One region of the Ruminococcus sp. OM04-4AA genome, then DNA from elsewhere that is predicted to be linked to it. Evidence: a T-box and tRNA genes for the amino acid it is inferred to sense, from the RefSeq annotation. Region 1 holds a T-box; the other holds one or more tRNA genes.
What was found. The T-box of region 1 lies ahead of DXB52_RS01600 (valine--tRNA ligase). A T-box ahead of a tRNA ligase gene usually reads a tRNA of that ligase, here a tRNA-Val.
Positions count from the first base shown of each region.

Region 1 (12,141 bases):
ATATCCAGACAACTTTAGTAGAAAATGCCACACGACAAAAGAAAGAACTGGAGGTTGGAAAATGAACTTGTTGCAGATAATTTTCCTGGCATTGCTTGGTTTAAGTGCCGGAATGGTAGTAGCTGGCGGTGTCTTTTCTTTCATTGTGGAACTTGGTGTGATCTCAGATTTTGCAGATCGTACCCATACCGGCAATCATATTTTAATTTATGAAGATATGGTAGCAGCCGGTGCAATCCTTGGAAACCTGTTTCAGATTTTTGAAGTTAATCTTCCTGGAAGAATGATATTTCTTGCAATTTATGGACTTTTCGGAGGGATTTTTGTTGGTTGCTGGGCAATGGCACTTGCAGAAATATTGAATGTATTTCCCATTTTTATGAGACGGGCAAGGATTGTCCGGTATCTCGCAGTGTTTGTGGTAATGGTTGCATTAGGGAAAGGAATCGGAGCAGGATTGTTTTTTTGGAAGAGATGGTAAACTCTACCGCTTCATTTCTTTCCGCATCCGCTCCAGCACCTTTTTTTCTGTCCTTGACACCTGCACCTGAGACATTCCCATTTTCTTTCCTATCTCAGCCTGCGTCTTTCCTGCAAAATATCTCAGATAAATGATCGTCCGTTCCTTCGCTTCAAGTGTTTCCAGTACTTCTTTTAATACAATCCGGTCAAGCACCTTTTCTTCCTGTCTGTCTTTTTCTTCCAGCTTATCCATCAGAAGAATCTCGCTTCCCTCCTTCTGATGGATCGGCTTATATATGGATTCTACCTCCACTGACGACTCCATTGCCTGGACGATCTCCTCACAATCTATCTGAAGCTCTTCTGATAATTCTTTCAATGTCGGTTCTCTCCCGAGTATCCTGGTCATCTTTTCTCTCGCCTGCAGACTCTTATAGGACAGCTCTCTCAATGAACGACTGACTTTTATCATTCCGTCATCTCTCAAAAAACGTCGGATTTCTCCGGATATCATTGGAACAGCATAGGTTGAAAACTGTACTTCATAAGAAAGATCAAATTTATCAATTGCCTTAAGCAGTCCAATGCTTCCAATCTGAAACAAGTCTTCCGGTTCTGCACCTCTTCCGTAAAATCGCTTTACTACGCACCAGATAAGACCTATATTTTTCTCGACAAGTTCTTCTCTCGCTTTTTTATCTCCGTCATGTGACTTTCTGATTAAAGCGATTGTGTCGTCCATATTCTGCTCCCTTTACCTATTGTCTTAGTCATTTTTACACTGGTTCCTTCCCCTACCTTGGACTCTACTTCCACACTATCCATAAATGCTTCCATAAAAGAAAATCCCATTCCTGACCGATCATCCTCCGGTTTTGTTGTAAACATCGGTTCCATTGCTTTTTCTACATTTGCAATACCTTTCCCACGGTCCGATATTTCTACTGTAAAAAGCTGGTTTTCTATACTACAGTGTATCCTTACTGTCTCTACTCGCTGTTCATATCCGTGGATAATCGCATTCGTTACAGCTTCTGACACTGCAGTCTTCACATCTGCCACTTCTTCCACCGTTGGATTAAGTTGTGTCAAAAAGGATGCTACTGATACTCTGGCAAATCCCTCATTTTCTGATCTGCTGTCAAAACGGATCTCCATCTCATTATTCTGTGTATTACTCGCCTCCATCAATCTTCCCCCTCATAAATCTGCATAATCTTTGTTGCTCCTGAAAATGTAAGAATCTTCCGGATTCTTTCGTTCGTATGTACCGCCCAGACTTCTCCTCCGATCAGACTAACGGTCTTATACCTCCCCATAATGATTCCAATTCCTGAACTATCCATAAAATCTGTCCTGTCAAAGTCAAAGATCACATATCTGATATGATTTCTGCTGATCACTGCATCCGCTTCTTTCCTGATTTCATCTGCATTATGATGGTCTACCTCTCTTGGAAGATAGATCGTCAGACAATTTTCCTGTACCTGATATCTCATATATTTTCATGCCTCCTGCTTTTCTCATTTTCCATTTAATTACCTGAATCCGTACGCTAAAAAAGGATATGCTTCTTCGCATATCCTTTTCCTTCGTAATCTTATTCGTTATCCTCTGTATTGTCAGAATTATCGGAATTTCCATTATCCTGAGAATTATCATAGCTATTGGAGTTATCAGAATTTTCTGAGTCCTCTGATACTGAACTACTATCTGAACTTGTATCTGCACTGGCATCTCCATTCAGAATTGCAAGCTGCTTTTTCGCATCCTCAATATATCTGGAATTATTATAAGTATCTACCATCTTCTGATACCAGGTCTTTGCATTCTCTGTATCACCTTTTCCCTGATAAGCCTGTGCCAGACGATAAATAGCCTGTCCATCATTATAACTTTCGTCCATCTTCACAACCTTCGTCAGGTACTCAATCGCCTGATCATAGTCCTCTGATTCCAGTGAATCTACACCGGCTGCATATCTTCTCTTGCATGCTGTTGGGAAAATAGAATCAGAAAGTGTATCATACATCTCTTTTCCACTGTCTCCAAGAGAATCTCTTGTAATCTCAAGCAGCGCGTCTGCCATATCCGTATAACTATATTTTCCGGAACGGCTCTGACTTGAAACCTGAAGCAGTTTCTCATAGCTGTCAGATGTTGCCTTTGCCTGATCAACTGCTTTCTGTGCCTCGTCTCCGGCTGTTCGATACTGATCCAGTGTTCTTGTCTGGGCACTCACCTGTGCTTCCAGTGTGTTGATCTGTTCACTGTATGCACGCATCTGATTATTCAACTTCTCCGAGCGGTTCTGATTCACCGCCGGAGCAACAAGAAACCAGATCAAAGCAGCACCAAGAACCATTCCGATCAATATATTGGCAAATGCAAGCTGCTGTGCCATGTCCCGGATCTTAGAACGTTTTGGCTGAATGATCGTCTCATTTCCAAGACTATATTCTACTGCTGCACTTTTTGGTTTCCGGAAACTTCTCTCTGCATCCTTCCCGTGTCTGCCACGCTGTTTTGTGACTTCTCTTAGATAGGTCAGTGTCAGTTCATTTGTTGTATCTAATTTCTTTGCTTCTATAAGAATCTGTCTTGCCTTTGTATTCTGATTCATCTGTATATAGATCAGAGCCAGAAGCTGATACGCCTTCAAAAATGTCGGATGAGACGCGATCACCTGTTTCAACTGGATGATCGCAAGATCTTCCCCGTTCTGCTGACAGTAAACCAGACACTGGTTAAACTTCTTAATCGCCTGATTCAGTGATTCTAGTTCATTCGCTGAATTCTGTACTTTTTTAATATAATAATCCGCAATATTATCTCTTGGGCACAGATTCTTACTGATGATCCACTCCACAAGAGCTTCTGAAACTTCCCCTATGCCATAATACACAAGACCTAAAAGATTCCGCGCCGCAATATTCTCCCTATTATACTGCAGGCTCTGCTGCAAGGAAACAATTGCCCCGGACATATCTCTCACCTGGGCTTTGCGCAGTCCATCATTGTACCAGGAATTTGACTGATACATGATCTTCTTTGTGTAATCCATTTATACCCACCACTATCTTTCTATCTTCTCACCGTTTTTTCTTTCTTTGCCATAACCTCTTTTACGATGTCCTGCATATCTGTCAGATCTTCCTTGTAAACAGCTTCCTCAATCTGGTCCACCTCGAGACTTGGCTTGAATTTTCTAAGTTCTTCTTCATAATTAAGCATCTGCAATCAAACCTCCCCACATCCGCTTAAAGATTCCTGTATGATCTCTTTGATCATTCCTGTCAGGTAAAGAGAACCGAGACAATATACCGTTCTTCTCCCCTGAATCCGCAATACATACTGCATTGCCTCTTTGACAGATTCAATCACAGTCACCGGCTGTTCTGTATATTTCCGGAACAGTTCACCTAGAATGTGTGCGTCTGTCGCACGATCACCATCGATCAATGTTACTACATATTCTTCCGCATCAGCATGTTTGCATAGATACGAAATCATTTCTTCATATTCTTTATCTTTTACCGCCGAAAATAAAATAATATTTCCATCTGGATTCTTCGGCACACTTCTTACAAATGCCTGAATAGCACTCACATTATGCGCTCCGTCAACGTATACTTTTGGAAGAATCTCTTCCATTCTTCCTGCCCATTTCACCCTGGCAAGTGCTATTCTCCACTCTTGTGGATGACCGTTTTCTTTGAAAAGATAACGCATCACTTCCATCGCAAGCAGTGCATTCCCCGGCTGATAGGTTCCAATATTATTTAATTTCCACGTGGTAGTTCCATAATAAGCACTTGCGCAGGAAAATGCAATATGTTTATCTTCAATTCCGAGAATTTCGTACGCATCTTTCCCTATTTTTTTACAGAAACAGCCTTCTTTTTCTGCTGTTTTTTCAATTACAGAGTCACTTCCCGGTGCTGTCTGTGCAAAAAACACCGGAACTTCCGGCCGGATGATTCCTGCTTTCTCTCCCGCAATCTGTTCCACTGTATCACCAAGATATTCCATATGATCCAGACCGATCGATGTGATCACGCAGGCGACCGGTTCTACAGAACTTGTTGCATCCAGCCGACCTCCAAGTCCTGTCTCAAGGACAATGTATTCCATTCCTGCTCTGTCATAAGCTTTCATCGCCATTGCAAATAAAAATTCGAAAAATGTCGGATGCTCCAATCCTGCATCCTGCATCCTGCGGACAGCCTGCATAGTCTCTTCAAATACTTCGCAGAAATCCTCATCACTGATCTGCTTTCCGTTCAGAACGATCCGTTCATTCATTTTCACCAGATGCGGTGAAGTAAACAATCCGGTGCTTTTTCCTTCTGCCCGGAGCATCGCATCTAGATAAGCGCATACAGAACCTTTTCCATTCGTTCCCGCTACATGAATGATCTTCTTTCCATTCTGTGGATTTCCCAAAAACAGAAGCATCTCTCTGGTATGATCCAGAGAGTGCTTTCTTGTAAATCTTGGAATTTCTTCTATATAGGTTACGATTTCCTTATAGGTCATTTTTTCTTTTCTTCCTTTTGTTCTACAAAGGCCTGTCTTCCATTCTCAACATCCGTATCCTGGTCTGTCACTTCTACAAGCTGGCCTCCTGTATATTCATAAGTCTTCGATGTACGGAAGATTGTATTGCTTGAACCGCACTGTGCAACCATGATCTGATCGCCATCTTTGATTTCTGACTCTTTCAGATCCAATCTTGTATTGTTCAGGAATTTTGTTGTCTGCTTCTCTCCGTTGATATAAACCTTACTTTGTTTTGTAAAGTTCTCTCCGTAAATGCTATAAGTTCCTTTCAGCTGCTCCACAACACTGGTGATCGTCGCATCCTTTACCCCCATGACCATATGTCCTTCTGTGATCGGAGCTCCACTGTCCTTGTATACATACTGTTTTCCGTACATGATATCATACTGGAGTAATTCCAGATCAGCAAGATAATTCTTTGTCTGTCTTCTCTGCTGATGGTAATTGAAAATAGTTCCTGTATGAATATCCAAACGATCAAAGACATCTGCCATAATCTGGTAAGCAGCGATATTCCCGTCTTTCTTTTCCAGTCCAATGTTGTCCCAGATAACATAATTCGTATTGTACAGATATTTTCCTTTCAGATCTTTCGCTTCCAGACCAAGTGTCGGGAGATGGTCTCCGTAGAATACGAGCACTGTCGGTTCCCCTCTCTGCTCGATTGCATCAATCAGCTGTCCGACGAACTTGTCCATCTCATGAACTTCATTTACATAGTACTCCCATGCATTTCTCTTACCTTCATCTTCCACTCCGGTCACTTTGATCTCTGGATTTTCCAAGGTTGGCTCTGTCGGATAATCTCCATGTCCCTGCACACTGATTGTACATACAAAATCTGTTCCGTCTGTTGTATCCAGAGACTCCATGATGTTCGGAACAAGAATATCGTCTGTCGCCCATCCCTTCGGCGTCGTCTTTAAGATATTCATAAATTCCTTACTTGTATAATGGTCAAATCCCATGTTGTTGTATACTTTGGCACGACTGTAGAAATTACCGCCGTTGTTGTGAAGTGCTTCTGCACCATACCCAAGAGATGCAAGTGCACTCGCCGCACTCTCAAGAGGTGTCGTCTTCACATAAGTCTTGTATGGATACTCTCCCGGTCCGAAGAAACGCATATTCATTCCGGTAAGCACCTCGAACTCTGTATTCGCTGTACCTGCTCCAACAGATGGAACTTTAAAATATCCGGAAGAATAGTCAGCATAAAGCTTTCTGAGATTTGGGATCGGATCCTCGGAAAATCTCAGCCATTCTACCTCTGTCGGATCGAAATAAGATTCCAGCTGGACAAACATGATATTCGGCAGCTCCTCTTTCGAACGGCTTGTCTCACTCACGTTAAGGCATCCATCCTTGTTGATCTCCGCCATCGTCTCTTCGCTGTAACCGGCCGCTGATTGATTCCTGTATTAAATAAACTTGCTGCGAAACAATATGGGAATCCATAGTCTTCGTAAGCAAATGCGATATTTCCAAAATAATTTGAGATCACTCTCTTGTCGATTGCAACATCAGTAAGCCCTACATAGGCAAATCCGGATGCCACAACAGCGATCACTGCAATAATGCGGTGCATCTTTCCAGTATACTGCCCACCGCGGCGCCACATGGAAATCACCCACAAAACAACAGCTGCGATTCCAATGGTAAGCATCACGATCTCAAAGCCATTAAAATAATTGCTTGTCAGTTCCAAGGCATCTGACAGAACTTTCAAGTCCTGTGCATTGAACGGTGTCACTCGCTTCAGGAGCAGATACCCGTTACATGCTCCCAAAAACAGCCAGAATACACTGAGAAGAATTCTGACAAACACTCGTCTGCGGAACAGATAAACAATCATAAATGTTGCGAAAATTAAAAATGCGTTAAACAGAAACACGAGCGGTGTTCCTGTCATGTAGCTCCATGCTTCAAAAAAGGAATGCCTTGAGATCATCTCAATCAAAAAATTTAAAACACAGGCCAGCAGATAATGAAGGACAAGTGAAAATCTGTTCATCCACTTATAAACCGGCTGCATCTTTTTCGCAAATTTACTGTTTCTTCTCTGTTCCAGGATTCTCTGGCGTCTTGCTTTTTTCTCCTGATAGTGTCTCTTGATATCTTCCGGTTTCAGATTTTTGACCTTTGTAAAAAATCCTTTGATATCTGGTTTTTTAATATGAATCCGCTTCATCTATAACCTCTTTCTTATAGGCAAAATGCACGGCATGGGATCTTAGCTCCTTTCTGCCGTGCGACTTTTTGCCGTCTAATACCTGATACTGTGTCTAAACTGCTGTTTACAGTTTCCTGCTTTTTTGCAGCTTTTCTCCCCCCACAGTTATCTGAGACTATCGATTCTCTCTTTTACCTGCTCAAGCATCTTTGTATATTTCTCAAGTTTATCACGCTCAGCCTGAACTTTATCTGCAGGTGCTTTGCTTGTGAATCTTTCATTTGCAAGCATTCCCTGTGCTCTCTTTATCTCGCTGTTGAGTCTCTCTTCCTCTTTCTTCAGTCTTTCTCTCTCCTGCTCGAAGTCTACAAGGTCTTCCAGCGGCAGGTAAACTGTTGCTCCCGGAACAACGATAGATACTGCATCATCAGCAACATCTTTCTTCTCATAGTGAAGAATAATATCGTTTGCCAGCATCAACGGTTTTACAGATTCCTTGAATACTTCAAGTGCTGTAAGCAGTTTGGAATCACTGCTGATGATGTAAACTTTTGTACGTTTGTTATTCGGAACATTCATCTCAGCACGCATATTTCTGATTCCGCGTGTGATTGCTTTTACATGCTTCATAACTTCTGTAGCATATGGGAACTCCCAATCCTCTCTGTATACCGGCCAGCTTGACATCATCAGTGACTCTTCCTCCGGTACAAGTGCTCCATAAATCTCTTCTGTGATAAATGGCATAAATGGATGAAGAAGCTTCAGTGCCTGTCCAAGTACTGTCTTAAGTACCCACAGAGCACAGTTTGCGGACTGTGAATCTTCCTCCGCATGGTAGATACGATATTTTGCGATCTCTACATACCAGTCACAGAACTCATCCCAAATAAAGTCATGAACTTTCTGAACTGCGATACCGAGTTCGAACTTATCCATGTTCTCTGTCATTTCTTTTGTCAGGCTGTTTACCTTGGAAAGGATCCATCTATCTGCTGGTTTCAGCAGGAAGTCTTCCGGTTCTTCTACAACGTTCTTCTCCATGTTCATCATGATAAATCTTGATGCATTCCATACTTTGTTTGCAAAATTACGGCTTGCCTCAACACGCTCGTTGTAAAAGCGCATATCGTTACCAGGTGCATTTCCTGTGATCAGTGTCAATCTCAGGGCATCTGCACCGTACTTGTCGATGATCTCAAGCGGATCGATACCATTTCCAAGAGACTTACTCATCTTACGTCCCTGAGAGTCTCTTACAAGACCGTGGATCAGTACTGTGTTAAACGGAGCTTTTCCTGTATGCTCATATCCTGAGAATACCATACGGATTACCCAGAAGAAGATGATATCATATCCAGTTACAAGAACGTCTGTCGGATAGAAGTAGTCAAGATCTTCTGTCTTCTCCGGCCATCCAAGTGTGGAGAACGGCCACAACGCGGAAGAGAACCATGTATCAAGTGTATCTTCATCCTGTGTGAAATGTGTACATCCACAGTGTGGGCATTTCTCCGGTGCTTCTTTCGCAACTACAAATTCACCGCACTCATCACAGTAATAAGCCGGAATTCTGTGTCCCCACCATATCTGACGGGAGATACACCAGTCTTTGATATTCTCAAGCCAGTGAAGGTAAATCTTGTCAAAACGCTCCGGTACGAAACGAAGTTCACCAGTCTTCAGTGCGTTGATCGCCGGTTTTGCAAGCTCATCCATCTTTACAAACCACTGCTGTTTGATCAGCGGCTCAACGGTTGTACCACAACGATCATGTGTTCCTACTGCATGCATGTGCGGAACAACCTTTACAAGGTATCCCTGCTCATCAAGATCTGCTACGATTGCCTTTCTGGCCTCGTAACGATCCATTCCTGCGTATTTTCCACCCTTCTCGTTAATTGTCGCATCATCGTTCATGATGTTGATCTCCGGAAGGTTGTGACGCTTTCCTACCTCGAAGTCGTTCGGGTCATGTGCCGGTGTGATCTTAACAGCACCTGTTCCGAATTCTTTGTCTACATAATAATCCGCAACGATCGGGATCTCACGGTTTACAAGTGGAAGGATTGCCATCTTTCCTACGATATCTTTGTATCTCTCATCATCCGGGTGAACAGCAATTGCTGTATCTCCAAGTAATGTCTCCGGACGTGTTGTTGCGATTTCAAGGAAACGGTCTGTTCCGGCGATCGGGTACTTGATGTGCCAGAAGTTTCCGTCCTGATCCTCATGCTCTACCTCTGCGTCTGACAGAGATGTCTTACATTTCGGACACCAGTTGATGATTCTGGATCCTTTATAAATATATCCCTTGTTGTATAAGTTGATGAATACTTCTTCTACAGCTTTGGAACATCCCTCGTCCATTGTGAAACGCTCTCTGTCCCAGTCACAGGAAATACCAAGCTTCTTCAGCTGATTCTCGATTGTTCCTGCGTACTCTTCTTTCCACTGCCAGGTTCTCTCAAGGAATCCCTCACGTCCGAGTTCTTTCTTGTCGATTCCCTCTTCTTTGAGCTGATTTGTAACCTTAACCTCTGTAGAGATTGCTGCATGGTCTGTTCCCGGGATCCACAGTGCGTTATATCCTTCCATTCTCTTGTAACGGATCAGAATATCCTGCAGTGTATTGTCAAGTGCATGTCCCATATGCAGCTTTCCTGTAATATTCGGAGGCGGCATTACTGTTGTAAATGGTTTCTTACTTCTGTCTACTTCAGCATGAAAATACTTGTTCTCACACCATCTCTCATAGAGTTTCTCTTCGATCTGTTTCGGATCGTAAGTCTTTGCGAGTTCTTTGCTCATGATTGTTCTCCTTTTTCCACATATTATGTTAATTTTGTAGTTGTTTTCCACAATCTCATTGTTTTAAAAGTGGATATCTCTTTCTTCTATAACTAGAAAACGCCCTCTACTTCACGTAAAGGGCGAAAATCTCGCGGTACCACCTTATTTATATATGTAAGAACTTATTACTGTTTGTATTAACCTTGTTCTTTACATATACATCTCTTCGTTCTGTAACGTGAACGACTCCGGGAACTCCTATCCAACCTCTTCGACCTTTCAGAATTCCGACTCCGAAGCTACCTTCCATCATCCTTTTTCCAAACCGTCTCACAGCCAGATCCTCTTAGCAATCTGAACGGTTCTCTCTGTGGGAAGTAATGATGTACTCCTCTTCTTCAACACCTGTATCTTTACATAGTTGTTAAATACTTTTTAACTGTTACTACTATAGCTGTCAAAGGCTGATTTGTCAAGGGATTTCCCTTTCTTTAAGAAATCTTAAAATATCATAACCACAGCCGGAAGTCCAGCCATATCTTCTTAACCTTGCTCTTTTAGAAGTAAATGTTGCAACATCCCTGCAATATCATACCCGTAGTTCTCTCCTGTCGCCCAACCGGCTCCTTCCGGGTTCTCTTTCTGTCCCAGCCATTGTACATAAGGTGCGGAAGCTTTTTTCACATATTCATAACGGTTATCCACGCAAGTCTGATTCAGCGGTTCATCTGTCGCATAGGCCTTCAGATGCTGTATCTGTGCCCGCACTCCTGTTCTGACATCCGGATAAGAATTTCCCGGCACTCCTCCCCCGGTTGTTCCTATTCCGGCAAAATTGAACTGTTCAATACTTACATCACCGCCAAACTGAAGAAATCCAGTCTCTTTCATTGCCTGGGTAAATGCAACCTCTGCCCGGATGTCTTCTGCCTCTGCTTCTTCACAGTAGATCTGGCAGAATGTTTCTATGGTATCTGCTCCACCTTTTGCCAGTTCTTCCGACGGATATTCGTATCCCGATTGATTGAAATAATCTGCAAGCTCATCCACCGTAACAACACTCTCCCCCATAACCGGATACTGCCCGGCCGGAGAACACATCTGTGCTGTTATTGCTACGCTGTCAGTCTGTGCAACTTCTTCTATCGAATCTGTTGCCTCTTCCGCAACTCCTTCCTTTTCGTTTTGTATGTCAGAATCTGATTTCTGTTCTACTTCTGACTGTTTCATAACATTATTTTTCTGGTTCTGAGGAATCATTCCGTTTCTTCCTGCCATTGCCAGAATCACTACCAGAAAAACTCCCATTGCTGCTTCTATATAAATAGGTAATCTCATTTCACGCTTCCTGTCCATTTCTCAGGTATTTGATATAGTATATACAACAATTCTTTCAGATAACACTCAATTAATATACTATAAAAAGAGAACATTCTTCCGTAGCTTTACCGGCTACAGAAGAACATTCTCTTACACATGATATTTTGAAGTTGCAGACGATCTCGGCGAGGCTGGATACCGGCATTCATCTCCATCCAAGGAGAAATCTATACGTGGTGGATATGTAATGCCACTTGAAGCATCAAGTATCGACACTCTCTTTTCCCGCAGCAAGCTCTTGCAAATCAAATGCAAGAGGAGGCGGATGACTGCTGCTTGGCTTAATCATTTAAGTTGAAATTGTACACTAGAACCACTTACAACAATATTTCCTTCTTTCAAATTTTTATTAAGGAATTTGTATGCCCATGGTTGCAAATTATATGCAAAGGAATTCCAATTACTAATATTCGAAGAGAGATAGATAACATGTTTACTTGTTAATCCAGCTCCTCGCCCATCACTCATATCGATATAGGCGGTATTTCGAAAAACATTACTTTCTCGATCGTAAAATTTTTCGACTAAAAACCCCATCTCATCGGCTGACATTACATTTTTCAAATAATTCTTTCCTATTTTTTCCGGATTATGGAATTTGAAAAATATCTTCTCACTGACCCATGTAATAAAACTAAAAATATAGAAGGCGGCAATGATTATGAGCCCGACACTGATATAAGTTTGATAAGTTTCACGAAATTCCACAATGCTAAATTTCATAGCATAGTCTTGTGGCATATATGTAATTATAATCCCTGCAATAAATA
Region 1 covers NZ_QTZH01000002.1:149,275-161,415, reverse strand. Annotated here, with positions in the region: gene DXB52_RS01640 (stage V sporulation protein AA) at 1-65, shown strand, start outside; gene DXB52_RS01635 (stage V sporulation protein AB) at 62-481, shown strand; gene sigF (RNA polymerase sporulation sigma factor SigF) at 485-1,204, opposite strand; gene spoIIAB (anti-sigma F factor) at 1,183-1,650, opposite strand; gene DXB52_RS01620 (STAS domain-containing protein) at 1,650-1,961, opposite strand; gene DXB52_RS01615 (tetratricopeptide repeat protein) at 2,063-3,526, opposite strand; gene DXB52_RS16075 (hypothetical protein) at 3,547-3,696, opposite strand; gene DXB52_RS01610 (bifunctional folylpolyglutamate synthase/dihydrofolate synthase) at 3,703-5,001, opposite strand; gene DXB52_RS16495 (LTA synthase family protein) at 4,998-6,407, opposite strand; gene DXB52_RS16490 (hypothetical protein) at 6,371-7,216, opposite strand; gene DXB52_RS01600 (valine--tRNA ligase) at 7,364-10,009, opposite strand; T-box leader at 10,125-10,402, opposite strand; gene DXB52_RS01595 (glucosaminidase domain-containing protein) at 10,535-11,329, opposite strand; gene DXB52_RS01590 (super-infection exclusion protein B) at 11,657-12,141, opposite strand, start outside.

Region 2 (12,141 bases), on a different contig from region 1:
TATTCAAAAACGAAAGGGGGCGGATTTTTTGGAGAGGGAGATTTTTTTGTGGCTGGGGCTTATGGTGGTGTTTTTGATTATTGAGCTTGCCACGGTTGGTCTGACTTCAATCTGGTTTTCGGGCGGTGCGCTGGCGGCGTTGTTAGTTTCGCTTGCCGGAGCTGGAATGGTGATACAGATTGCTGTATTCGTAGTTATTTCAGCAGTGCTTGTGATCTTTACCAGGCCCTTTGCAGCGAAGTATGTTAATGCGCATCATGTGAAGACGAATTGTGATGAATTGATTGGAAGTGTTGTTAAGGTGACAGAGACAGTTGATAATTTTGCACAGACCGGTACTGCAATTGCACAGGGGAAGGAATGGACTGCACGGTGCAAGTCAGACAAAGACAGAATTGAGAAAGATTCGCTTGCCAAAGTAGCAGCAATTTCCGGAGTGAAACTGATTTTAGAGAAATGTGAGGAGGAAGAGCTATGATATTTGGACTTATTATTTGGATGATCATTATTATGATCGTGGTGTGGCTTCTTGTGTCAAATATCCGTATCGTTCCGCAGGCGCATGCGTATGTTGTGGAGCGACTTGGCGGATACAAGGAGACATGGGGCGTAGGATTACATTTTAAAGTGCCGATCCTTGACCGTGTGGCAAAAAGAGTTTCCTTGAAAGAACAGGTTGTTGATTTTGAACCACAGGCAGTGATCACGAAGGATAATGTTACCATGCAGATCGATACGGTTGTATTCTATCAGATCACTGACCCGAAGAAGTATGCATACGGAGTAGAAAGTCCGATTGCGGCAATCGAGAATCTGACAGCAACAACACTTCGTAATATCATCGGAGATCTGGAATTAGATGAGACACTGACTTCCCGTGAGACGATCAACTCCAAGATGCGTACGATCCTTGATATTGCAACAGATGAGTGGGGAATCAAGGTGAATCGTGTTGAACTGAAGAATATCATGCCACCGAAGGCAATCCAGGATGCGATGGAGAAGCAGATGAAAGCAGAGCGTGAACGCCGTGAAGCAATCCTGCGTGCAGAAGGAGAGAAGAAGTCTACGATTCTTGTTGCAGAAGGAGAAAAGGAATCTGTGATCCTGGAGGCAGAGGCATCTAAGCAGGCAGCAATCCTGAAAGCAGAAGCTGAAAAACAGAAACGGATCAAAGAAGCAGAGGGACAGGCAGAAGCGATACGTTCTGTACAGAAGGCTACAGCAGAAGGTATCGAGTATATTAAGAATGCCGGAGCAGATGATGTTGTTCTTACATTAAAGAGTCTGGAGGCATTTGCCAAGGCGGCAGACGGAAAAGCGACGAAGATCATCATTCCTTCAGAGATTCAGGGAATTGCAGGACTTACGAAAACAATTGCAGAAGTTGCCCATACAGAAACAAGCGTTGCAAAAGAAAAAGAAGTAAAGTAAAATAAAAGATGTATTTCACGTGCCAATCTGTCAAAAGATTGGCACAATGTGTTTTACAACGATAATATTTTGGAGTGCAAATGAAATGGAAACAGAGAAAATCATCAGGTTATCGGTTCGGAATCTGGTTGAATTCATATTAAAAGAAGGTGACATTGATAACAGGATTTCAGGTACGCTGGATAAAGATGCGATGCTGATGGGAGGACGCCTTCACCGAAAGATCCAGCGTATGATGGGCTCAAACTATCAGGCAGAAGTTTCCTTAAAACTGCAGCTTCCGTGTGACGGATTCCAATTAAAACTGGAAGGACGTGCGGATGGAATTCTCCTTGAATCAGAAAAAACAATAATAGATGAGATCAAAGGCGTTGTGCGTTCCCTTGATCGAGTGGAGCATCCTGTGCCGGTTCATCTTGCTCAGGCAAAATGTTACGCATATATTTATGCCAGACAGCAAGGATTAAAGCAGATCAGTGTTCAGATGACCTATTGTAATCTAGATACGGAAGATGTGAAAAGATTTCGGGAAGAGTATACATTTGAAGAATTAGAAAAATGGTTTCTTGATTTGGTTCATCAGTATGAACGTTGGGCAAAACTGCAGATTGAGTGGGAAAAGAGAAGAGATGCTTCGATTCATCAGACCGAATTTCCATTCGCATATAGAGAAGGGCAGTTTGACCTGGCAGCTTCCGTATATCGTACAATTTATCACAAGAAGAAATTATTTATCCAGGCCTCAACAGGAACCGGAAAGACGATGGCAGTATTGTATCCGGCGGTGAAAGCAATCGGAGAAGGATTGGGGGATAAATTATTCTATCTGACAGCAAAGACGATCACAAGAACCGTGGCGGAGCAGGCATTTTCTATTCTTGAAGAAAAAGGTCTTGCTTTTCGTTCAATTACATTGACTGCGAAAGAGAAGATCTGTTTTTGTGAGGAGACAGAATGCAATCCGGATGCTTGTCCTTATGCGAAAGGTCATTTTGACCGGGTGAATGATGCAGTTTATGACATGTTAGAAAAACAAAAGAAGCTGACACGGGAATCAATTGAAAGACAGGCAGAAGATTTTCATGTATGTCCGTTTGAACTATCTCTTGATCTGTCAGAATGGGCGGATGGGGTGATCTGTGATTATAATTATGTGTTCGATCCGACGGCACATTTGAAACGATTTTTTGCAGACAATGTCAGCGGAGATTATTTGTTTCTGATCGATGAAGCACACAACCTCGTGGAACGTGGACGGGACATGTACAGTGCTTCTATCTATAAAGAAGATATTCTGGAGGTGAAAAACCTGCTGAAGGATCGAGATAAAAAACTTGTGAAGAGTCTGGAATCTGTCAATAAACTGATGCTTGAGATGAAACGCGAGTGCGAGAATTATCGGTTGGTGGAAAGTGTTTCTCCATTTGCAGTAAAACTGATGAATCTTCTGACTCAAATGGAAAGATATCTTGAAGAAGAACGGAATGCAGGACATGCAGAGCAGCCGGATGCGTTTATGGAACTCTTTTTCCAAGTAAGGCAGTTTTTGGAAATTCATGAACTGTTGGATGAAAATTATATACAGTATACAGAACTGGAAGGAAACGGAAGATTCAAAATAAAGTTGTTCTGTGTAAATCCGGCGGAGAATCTGAATCATTATTTAAAACTTGGGAATTCCACAATATTTTTCTCGGCAACATTGCTTCCGATCGATTACTATAAACAATTACTATCTGTTGAGAAGGATGATTATGCAGTTTATGCTGAATCTAAGTTCCCGCAGAAGAACAGGAAAATTCTGATCGGAAGTGAAGCAAGCACAAAATATACACAAAGAGGTACAGAAATGTATCGCAAAATTGCCGAGTATCTGAGAATCACAGTGGATGGAAAGAATGGAAACTACATTGCATTTTTCCCTTCCTATCAGTTTATGGAGGATGTTTTGGAAGAGTTTGAAAAACGGTCATCCGGAGTAGAACTGGTAATTCAATCGCAATTTATGTCAGAAAATCAGAGAGAAGAATTCTTGGAAATGTTTGAAGAAGAAAGAGATCATCCGATGCTTGGATTTTGTGTGATGGGTGGTGTATTTTCAGAAGGAATCGATCTTACACATGACAGATTGATCGGAGTGATCGTTGTCGGAACAGGAATTCCACAGGTATGTAATGACAGAGAAATCGTGAAAAATTATTTTGATCAGAGAGGGATGCGAGGATTTGATTATGCGTACCTTTATCCCGGAATGAATAAAGTACTTCAGTCCGCAGGAGAGTGATCCGTACCGAAGACGACAGAGGAATTATCCTTTTACTTGATGATCGATTTCAGAATCGGCAGTATCAGCAGCTTTTTCCGAGAGAGTGGAAAGAGTATGAAGTATGTGGGCGGAAAGAGATAAAAGAAAAGATGGAAGAATTCTGGAAAAATCGATAGATAAAAAATGAGAACCGTTATTGAATGCGGAAACAGTAAAATAGTTACTGCGTTGTGTCATGTAACGATTCTCATTATTTTTCAGGAGTTGCTATCCTGATTACTGTTCTTCAAAATAGTTCAAAAATTCCTGTGCAGGCTTAGCCAAAGGAAGCTGCTCATTATAAGCAATTACAAGAGAACGCTCCGGCATCTCTTCTTCCATATCCAGCTTGAAGATATCATCCTTGTTCTCGGAAAGACAATAATCCGGAATAAATGCAATTCCAAGTCCAATTCTTGCAAGATCGATCAGAAGATCATTGCTTGTAAGTTCGATCTCAGGAACGAGATCAAGCTGATGCTGCTGGAACAGGCGATGAAGAAACTCGTTTGTCGTACTGTTCTTATCCAGCATCAGGATCGGATAGTGGAGCAGATCGGCAAGTGTAAGTTTCTTTTCCCTTAATTCAGGATAATTGTTTCCGGCAATGAAAACATCATGGAAATTCTTGATCTTCATAGAGGCGGAAATATTGTTGAGCGCTGCGTTCGGATAATTGACAACAATCAAATCCACCAGTCCGTTCTTTAAAAGCTCTGTACATCTTAAAGAAGTCTGGTTGATAACTTTAATATGTACATTTGGGAAAGTCTTATGGAATTTCTCAAGGTATGGAACAAGGAAATATCTGCAGATCGTGTCACTTGCACCGATGCGGATCTGCCCACCGGTAGAAGCGGCATCTAAAAGCTGAGCCTCACCTTTCTGGATCAGATTCATGGCCGGTTCAATGTGGCGCAGGAGAATCTCTCCTTCCGGTGTGAGCTGGACTTTCTTTGTGCTTCGGATAAAAAGCGTCTGATCCAGTTTCCGTTCGAGTGTTTTGATCGACTGGCTGACAGCAGACTGTGAAATAAACAGCTGCTTGGATGCCTCTGAGAAATTCAATGTGGTGGCGACGTGATAAAATACTTTGTATAATTCGTAGTTTATATCCATCATTTTATTAGACCTCCTAATAAATATTCATCTTATTATAAGATAAATAAAGGGAAAATACAACAGAATAAAAAAATCCGTTGCACAAAAGATAAAAAAGTAGAATAAATATTGCTGACTCCGAGAAAGATACGAGAAAACGACAATCAATTAGTGGTGCTTATCAGATTGTTTAATTTTATTAATTATACTAATGAAGAAAACTATGGTAGGATAAAAATAGATAATGTAAAGAAGGTAGTACCGTGTCTTGAACACGTAATACAGAAAGAGGAGATTATATATGAGTAATGTAAAGCGCGTATATGTAGAAAAGAAACCGGAGTTTGCTGTTGCAGCGAAGGGCCTCAGACATGAGATCCGTCATTATCTTGGACTTCAGGATGTGACAAATGTACGAGTTCTGATTCGTTACGACGCAGAGAATATTTCAGAAGAAACATTTGAAAAGGCATGCAATGGTGTGTTCGCAGAGCCGCCGGTAGATTTCCTTTATAAAGAAGAATTCCCGAAAAATGAAACAGATAAATGTTTTTCCGTAGAGTTCCTTCCGGGACAGTTCGACCAGAGAGCGGATTCTGCAGAGCAGTGTATCCGTTTTATTAAAGAAGATGAAACTCCTGTAATCCGTACAGCAGTTACATATGTAATTGAAGGCGGAGTTTCAGACGAAGAACTGCAGGCAATTAAGAATCACTGCATCAACCCGGTAGATTCCAGAGAAGCTGCAGCAGAGAAACCGGAGACACTGGTGACAGTATTTGATGAGCCGGCAGATGTAAAGATTTTTGACGGTTTTAAAGATATGCCGGAAGCAGAATTGAAAGAGTTATATGATTCTCTTGGATTGGCAATGACATTTAAAGATTTCCTGCATATCCAGAACTATTATGCAGGAGAAGAGCACAGAGATCCGACGATGACAGAGATCCGTGTTCTTGATACATACTGGTCAGATCACTGCCGTCATACAACATTCTCTACAGAATTAAAAGATGTGAAGTTTGATGAAGGCGACTACAAAGAGACAATCGAAGCAACATATAAAGAATATTTGAAAGATCACAGCGAGATTTTCAAAGGAAGAGAAGATAAATTTGTCTGCCTTATGGACCTTGCACTGATGGCTATGCGCCGCCTGAAAAAGGAAGGAAAGCTTGCTGATCAGGAAGAGTCTGATGAGATCAATGCATGTAGTATCGTAGTTCCGATCAAGGTTGACGGAGTAGAAGAAGAGTGGCTGATCAACTTCAAGAATGAGACACATAACCATCCGACGGAGATCGAACCATTTGGTGGAGCTGCAACATGTCTTGGAGGAGCGATCCGTGACCCACTGTCAGGACGTACTTATGTATACCAGGCAATGCGTGTAACAGGCGCTGCTGATCCGACTGTATCCGCAGATGCAACTTTGAAAGGAAAACTTCCTCAGAAGAAACTTGTGCGTGAAGCTGCACATGGATACAGTTCTTATGGTAACCAGATCGGTCTTGCTACAGGACTTGTAAAAGAGATTTATCATCCGGATTATGTTGCAAAACGTATGGAGATCGGTGCTGTACTTGGAGCAGCTCCAAGACGCGCGGTTATCCGTGAGAACTCCGACCCGGGAGATATCATCATCCTTCTCGGTGGACGTACAGGTCGTGATGGTTGCGGTGGAGCAACAGGTTCTTCTAAGGTTCATACAGAAGAGTCTATCGAGACTTGTGGTGCAGAAGTTCAGAAAGGAAATGCGCCGACAGAGCGTAAGATCCAGAGATTATTCCGTAGAGAAGAAGTCAGCCATCTGATTAAGAAATGTAATGACTTCGGTGCAGGCGGTGTATCTGTAGCAATCGGAGAACTTGCAGACGGGCTTCGTGTTGAACTTGATAAAGTACCGAAGAAATATGCAGGACTTGACGGAACAGAAATCGCAATCTCTGAGTCTCAGGAAAGAATGGCAGTTGTTGTAGACCCGAAAGATGTAGATGAATTCATGGGATATGCGAAGGAAGAAAACTTAGAGGCAACAGTTGCAGCAGTAGTAACAGAGGAGCCAAGACTTGTACTTGTATGGAGAGGAAAAGAAATCGTAAATCTCTCCCGTGCATTCCTTGATACAAACGGTGCTCACCAGGAGACAAATGTTGAGGTTGAGATCCCATCTAAGAAGGACAGCCTTTTTGTAAAGAAAGAAGTAGGAAATGTAAAAGAGACATGGCTTTCTATGCTCTCTGATCTGAACGTATGCTCTCAGAAAGGACTTGTTGAGATGTTCGACGGTTCTATCGGAGCAGGATCCGTATTTATGCCACATGGTGGAAAATACCAGATGACAGAGACACAGGCAATGGTAGCGAAAGTACCTGTTTTGAACGGAACAACAGACAGTGTATCTATGATGAGTTACGGATTTGATCCATATCTGTCAAGCTGGAGCCCATACCACGGAGCTGTTTATGCAGTGACAGAGTCAATTGCTAAGATCGTGGCAGCAGGTGGAGATTATAGAAAGATCCGCTTCACATTCCAGGAGTACTTCCGCAGAATGACAGAGGATCCAAAGAGATGGAGCCAGCCATTTGCAGCACTTCTCGGAGCTTATGCAGCACAGATTGGTTTCGGACTTCCGTCTATCGGAGGAAAAGACAGTATGTCAGGAACATTCCAGGATATCGATGTACCTCCGACACTTGTATCCTTTGCTGTTGATATGGCTCTTGAGCAGGATATTATTACACCTGAACTTAAGAAAGCTGGAAATAAACTTGTATGGCTCAAGATCGAAAGAGACGAGAATGATCTTCCGGTTTACGATGCAGTAATGGATCAGTACGGTAAATTCATGGAAGATGTACAGAACGGAAAAATTGTATCTGCATATGCACTGGATCGTCATGGAGTTGCGGCAGCAGTCAGCAAGATGGCATTTGGTAACCGCATGGGTGCCAAAATCGAGCACAATGTAGATAAGAGAGATCTGTTTGCTCCTGCATTTGGAGATATTATCGCAGAGGTCGAAGACGGAAAGGTTGGAGAACTCGCAATTACTTATACAGAAATCGGTGAAGTAACAGAAGAGCCTGTACTTGTTTACGGCGATGTGAAGATCGCACTTGCAGACGCACAGGATGCATGGACAGGAACACTTGAGAAAGTATTTGCTACAAAATCAGCAGCAGATTCTGATGCCAAGGTTGAAGAGAAGCTCTTCAATACATCCGATATCCATATTTGCAGCCATAAGATTGGACAGCCTACAGTATTTATCCCGGTATTCCCAGGAACAAACTGTGAGTATGACAGTGCCAGTGCATTTGAGAGAGCAGGTGCTAAGGTTATTACAAAAGTATTCCGTAACCTTGATGCAGAAGACATCCGTGGATCAGTAGACGAGTTCGAGAAAGCAATCGGACAGGCTCAGATGATCATGTTCCCAGGTGGATTCAGTGCCGGTGATGAGCCGGATGGTTCAGCTAAATTCTTTGCAACTGCATTCCAGAATGCGAAGATCAAAGAAGCTGTTGAAAAACTTCTGAATGAGAGAGACGGACTTGCACTTGGTATCTGTAACGGATTCCAGGCTCTGATCAAGCTCGGACTTGTACCATACGGAAAAATCGTTGGACAGACAGATGATGCTCCGACACTGACATACAATACAATCGGACGTCATATCTCTAAGATGGTTTATACAAAGGTTGTTACAAACAAATCCCCATGGCTTCAGGGAGCACAGCTTGGCGGAGTTTATACAAACCCGGCATCTCATGGTGAAGGAAGATTTGTTGCAAGCGAAGAGTGGCTTGATAAGCTGTTCGCTAACGGACAGGTGGCAACACAGTACTGTGATCCGGAAGGAAATATCAGCATGAACGAAGAGTGGAACGTGAACGGATCTTACCGTGCAATCGAGGGTATCACAAGCCCGGATGGACGTGTCCTTGGTAAGATGGCTCACTCAGAGAGACGTGGAGATCATGTTGCTATCAATATCTATGGAGAGCAGGATCTTAAGATTTTCGAGTCAGGTGTAAAATACTTTAAATAAAATGGTAACTGTACACCGACGAAATGCGTAGCATTTTGGAGGTTGGCTCTGAACAGTTACAATAAAATATAAAATAAAATAAAAAAGTTGTTGACATCTGATAGGTGTTAAGTATATAATAATCAAGTCGGTTGCGACAAAGCATAAGTGGAAGCCGCAGCCGACATATGAATATGGGATCTTAGCTCAGCTGGGAGAGCATCTGCCTTACAAGCAGAGGGTCACAGGTTCGAGCCCTGTAGGTCCCATATCTAATTAAATATGGCGGGATAGCTCAGTTGGCTAGAGCACACGGTTCATACCCGTGGTGTCGCTGGTTCAAATCCAGTTCCCGCTACTTATATGGGATCTTAGCTCAGCTGGGAGAGCATCTGCCTTACAAGCAGAGGGTCACAGGTTCGAGCCCTGTAGGTCCCATATACTAATTAAATATGGCGGGATAGCTCAGTTGGCTAGAGCACACGGTTCATACCCGTGGTGTCGCTGGTTCAAATCCAGTTCCCGCTACTATGACGAAGACTGCGTGCTTAAGAAATTAGTACGCAGTCTTTTTTACGCAAATTTACTGGTTACTGCTTATATCAAGCAAAGAAATAATAGTATTAAGGAGCAACTTGTGGTAATATAACAGATAATGATATAGAAAAAAGTTGTTGTCTTTCGTTTATATTTTAAAACGTGGCCAATAACAGAAATACGGAGGAAACAAGATGAATAAGAAAAGCGGATATGCGCTCAGAATAGTACTTGGAGGTTATCTTACCTACCTGGGGATCAGAATCTTAAGTGAGATGATCCAGCAGCGTCCTAGCAATATGACACTTATGTCAGTACTGGCAGTTGTATTTATCCTGGTTGGAGTTGCTTATGCAGGGAATGCCATCTGCAAAACGTTTGAAATTGATATCAAAAAGCAGATTGCGAAGATGATAGCAAAGAGAAAAGCGGAGCAGAAACGAAAAGCAGAAGAAGCGGCAGCGGCGAAGGAAATGTCACAGGTAACAGAGAGCGCAACGACAGAAGTATCGGAAGACGAAAAAGTATCAGACAATACAATGCCGACAATGCTTTCAGAAGAAGACAGGAAGAAGCTGGAAGACGCAGTGTCTAAGGCAGATTCCGAGGAAAAAACAATGCAAGACAGCAAGGCTGAAGCTATAGAAAAAACAGCAGATTCAGATTCAACAGAAAACGAAGCAGCGGAAAAAGCAGTATCAGAAGAAAAAGTAGAATCGGTAGAAAAACCGGTGACTACAACAGAATCAGAGGAAACACCGGACGAAGAAATAAAAGCTGAAGGAACACCAGTTGAAGAAACTCCAGCTCAGGAAGAAGAACTGACAGACACAAGAGTGGTAGATATTTTTGCAGAACTGAATGAAGAACCTGTTTCAGAAGATGCTGAAAATGATTTTGAGGAGAAATAATTATGCGTGTAGGTATGGGATATGATGTTCATAAGTTAGTTGAAGGAAGAAAACTGATCCTGGGTGGAGTTGAGATTCCTTACGAGAAAGGTCTCTTAGGACATTCAGATGCGGATGTTATGCTGCATGCCGTAATGGATGCACTGCTTGGAGCAGCAGCACTTGGAGACATTGGCCTTCATTTTCCGGATACAGATCCAAAATATAAGGGCGCATCCAGTATAAAACTGCTCGAGCACGTAGGCGGACTTTTGGAAGAGAATGGATATGTGATCGAGAATATTGATGCAACGATCATTGCGCAGCGTCCAAAGATGCGTCCGCATATTGATCAGATGCGGGAAAACATGGCGAAAGCGCTTAAAATTGACGTTGATCAGATCAATGTAAAGGCTACAACAGAAGAGGGCCTTGGCTTTACCGGAAGCGGCGAAGGAATCTCATCTCAGGCGATCTGTGCGATTGAAAAATTTACGAATTACAGTAGCGTGGATGTGATGGAGAAGCCTGCAGGATGTGGTGGATGCTGTGCGGGAAAATAAGATGAAGATTCGAAAGCTGGATCAATCAGAGCATTGGAAAACAAGGAGCTTGTGGGAACAGGTATTTTCAGAAGACAGTCAGGAATTTGTTGATTATTACTATTATATCAAGACAAAAGACAATACGATTTATGTAATAGAGGAAGACGATGAGATACGTGCGATGCTGCAGCTGAACCCTTATCAGGTAAAGTTACAGGAAAGTGTCGTCCCATCGGATTATATCGTGGGAGTTGCCACGCAGGCAGAATATAGAGGCAGAGGATATATGAGAAATCTTCTGATTCATGCATTACAGGATCAGTATTCGCAGAAGATGCCATTTACCTTCCTGATGCCGGCGGCAGAAGCAATCTATCATCCTTATGATTTCCGATTTGTTTATGAACAGAAACAAATCGAGCTTGATGAAGCATTTTTTTCTGCAAGAAAAGAATATAAAAATGATAAATATAGAAATATATCACAAGAGCGGATTGTAGACCGTGATGCAAGATTTATGGATGCAGGGAAGATGGCGGTATTTGTTGAAGAGAATTTTTCGGATTGCTGGAATGTTATTGCTTTAAGAAATGCACAATATTATCAGACACAGATTCTCGAACAACAGAGCGAGTTTGGCGGGATGCGGCTTGTCTTTGAAGAAGAGAAGCTGGTCTGTATCTATGCATATGCGAAAGAAGAGGGGCTCGAGATCAGGGAACCACTTTATCTGGAAGGGAAAGAAGATCTCTTCTGGGCGTCGGTGGATGGTCTTAGAGAACCGGAAGAAAAGGTTTCGGTTTATGGGCTTAAGGAAGCACCTGACTGGCTAGATGATGAAACGTCTGCATATAAAGAAAAACCGCTTATTATGATCAGGATCGTTCATTTACAGGAACTATTTTCTAAAATGAAAATCCCGTCAGAATGTGAGATCCATTGCTCTTTTGCGGTGATCGATCCGATTCTTCATAAGAACAGCAGGATCTGGAAACTCAGTAGCTCAAAAGGAGAAGAAAGCCTGAGCGTGTCTGAAACGGAAGATTCACAGGGAGTACTTTCCATTGTAGCATTGACGGAAATATTGTTTGGATACAAAACTCCTGAAGAAATACGTGCAGAGGAAAACGTAATTCTTACAGAAGAACTAGAGGAAGAACTGAGGAAACTTCAGAACTTCTGTCCAATATTTTTGAATGAGATTGTCTGAACAGTTATGTAAAACATTAAAATGAAGTTGATCGGCAGAGATAATAGTTGACAAAAAATGATTTTTTGCATAAGATAATAGAG
Region 2 covers NZ_QTZH01000001.1:143,575-155,715, forward strand. Annotated here, with positions in the region: gene DXB52_RS00630 (NfeD family protein) at 29-478, shown strand; gene DXB52_RS00635 (SPFH domain-containing protein) at 475-1,434, shown strand; partial or broken gene DXB52_RS00640 (ATP-dependent DNA helicase) at 1,919-3,876, shown strand; gene DXB52_RS00645 (LysR family transcriptional regulator) at 3,977-4,858, opposite strand; gene DXB52_RS00650 (phosphoribosylformylglycinamidine synthase) at 5,142-8,897, shown strand; tRNA gene DXB52_RS00655 (tRNA-Val) at 9,073-9,145, shown strand; tRNA gene DXB52_RS00660 (tRNA-Met) at 9,161-9,234, shown strand; tRNA gene DXB52_RS00665 (tRNA-Val) at 9,242-9,314, shown strand; tRNA gene DXB52_RS00670 (tRNA-Met) at 9,331-9,404, shown strand; gene DXB52_RS00675 (hypothetical protein) at 9,608-10,324, shown strand; gene ispF (2-C-methyl-D-erythritol 2,4-cyclodiphosphate synthase) at 10,327-10,866, shown strand; gene DXB52_RS00685 (GNAT family N-acetyltransferase) at 10,868-12,058, shown strand.
Region 2: it encodes a tRNA-Val, which carries the amino acid that the T-box ahead of DXB52_RS01600 (valine--tRNA ligase) is inferred to sense. The anticodon was not compared.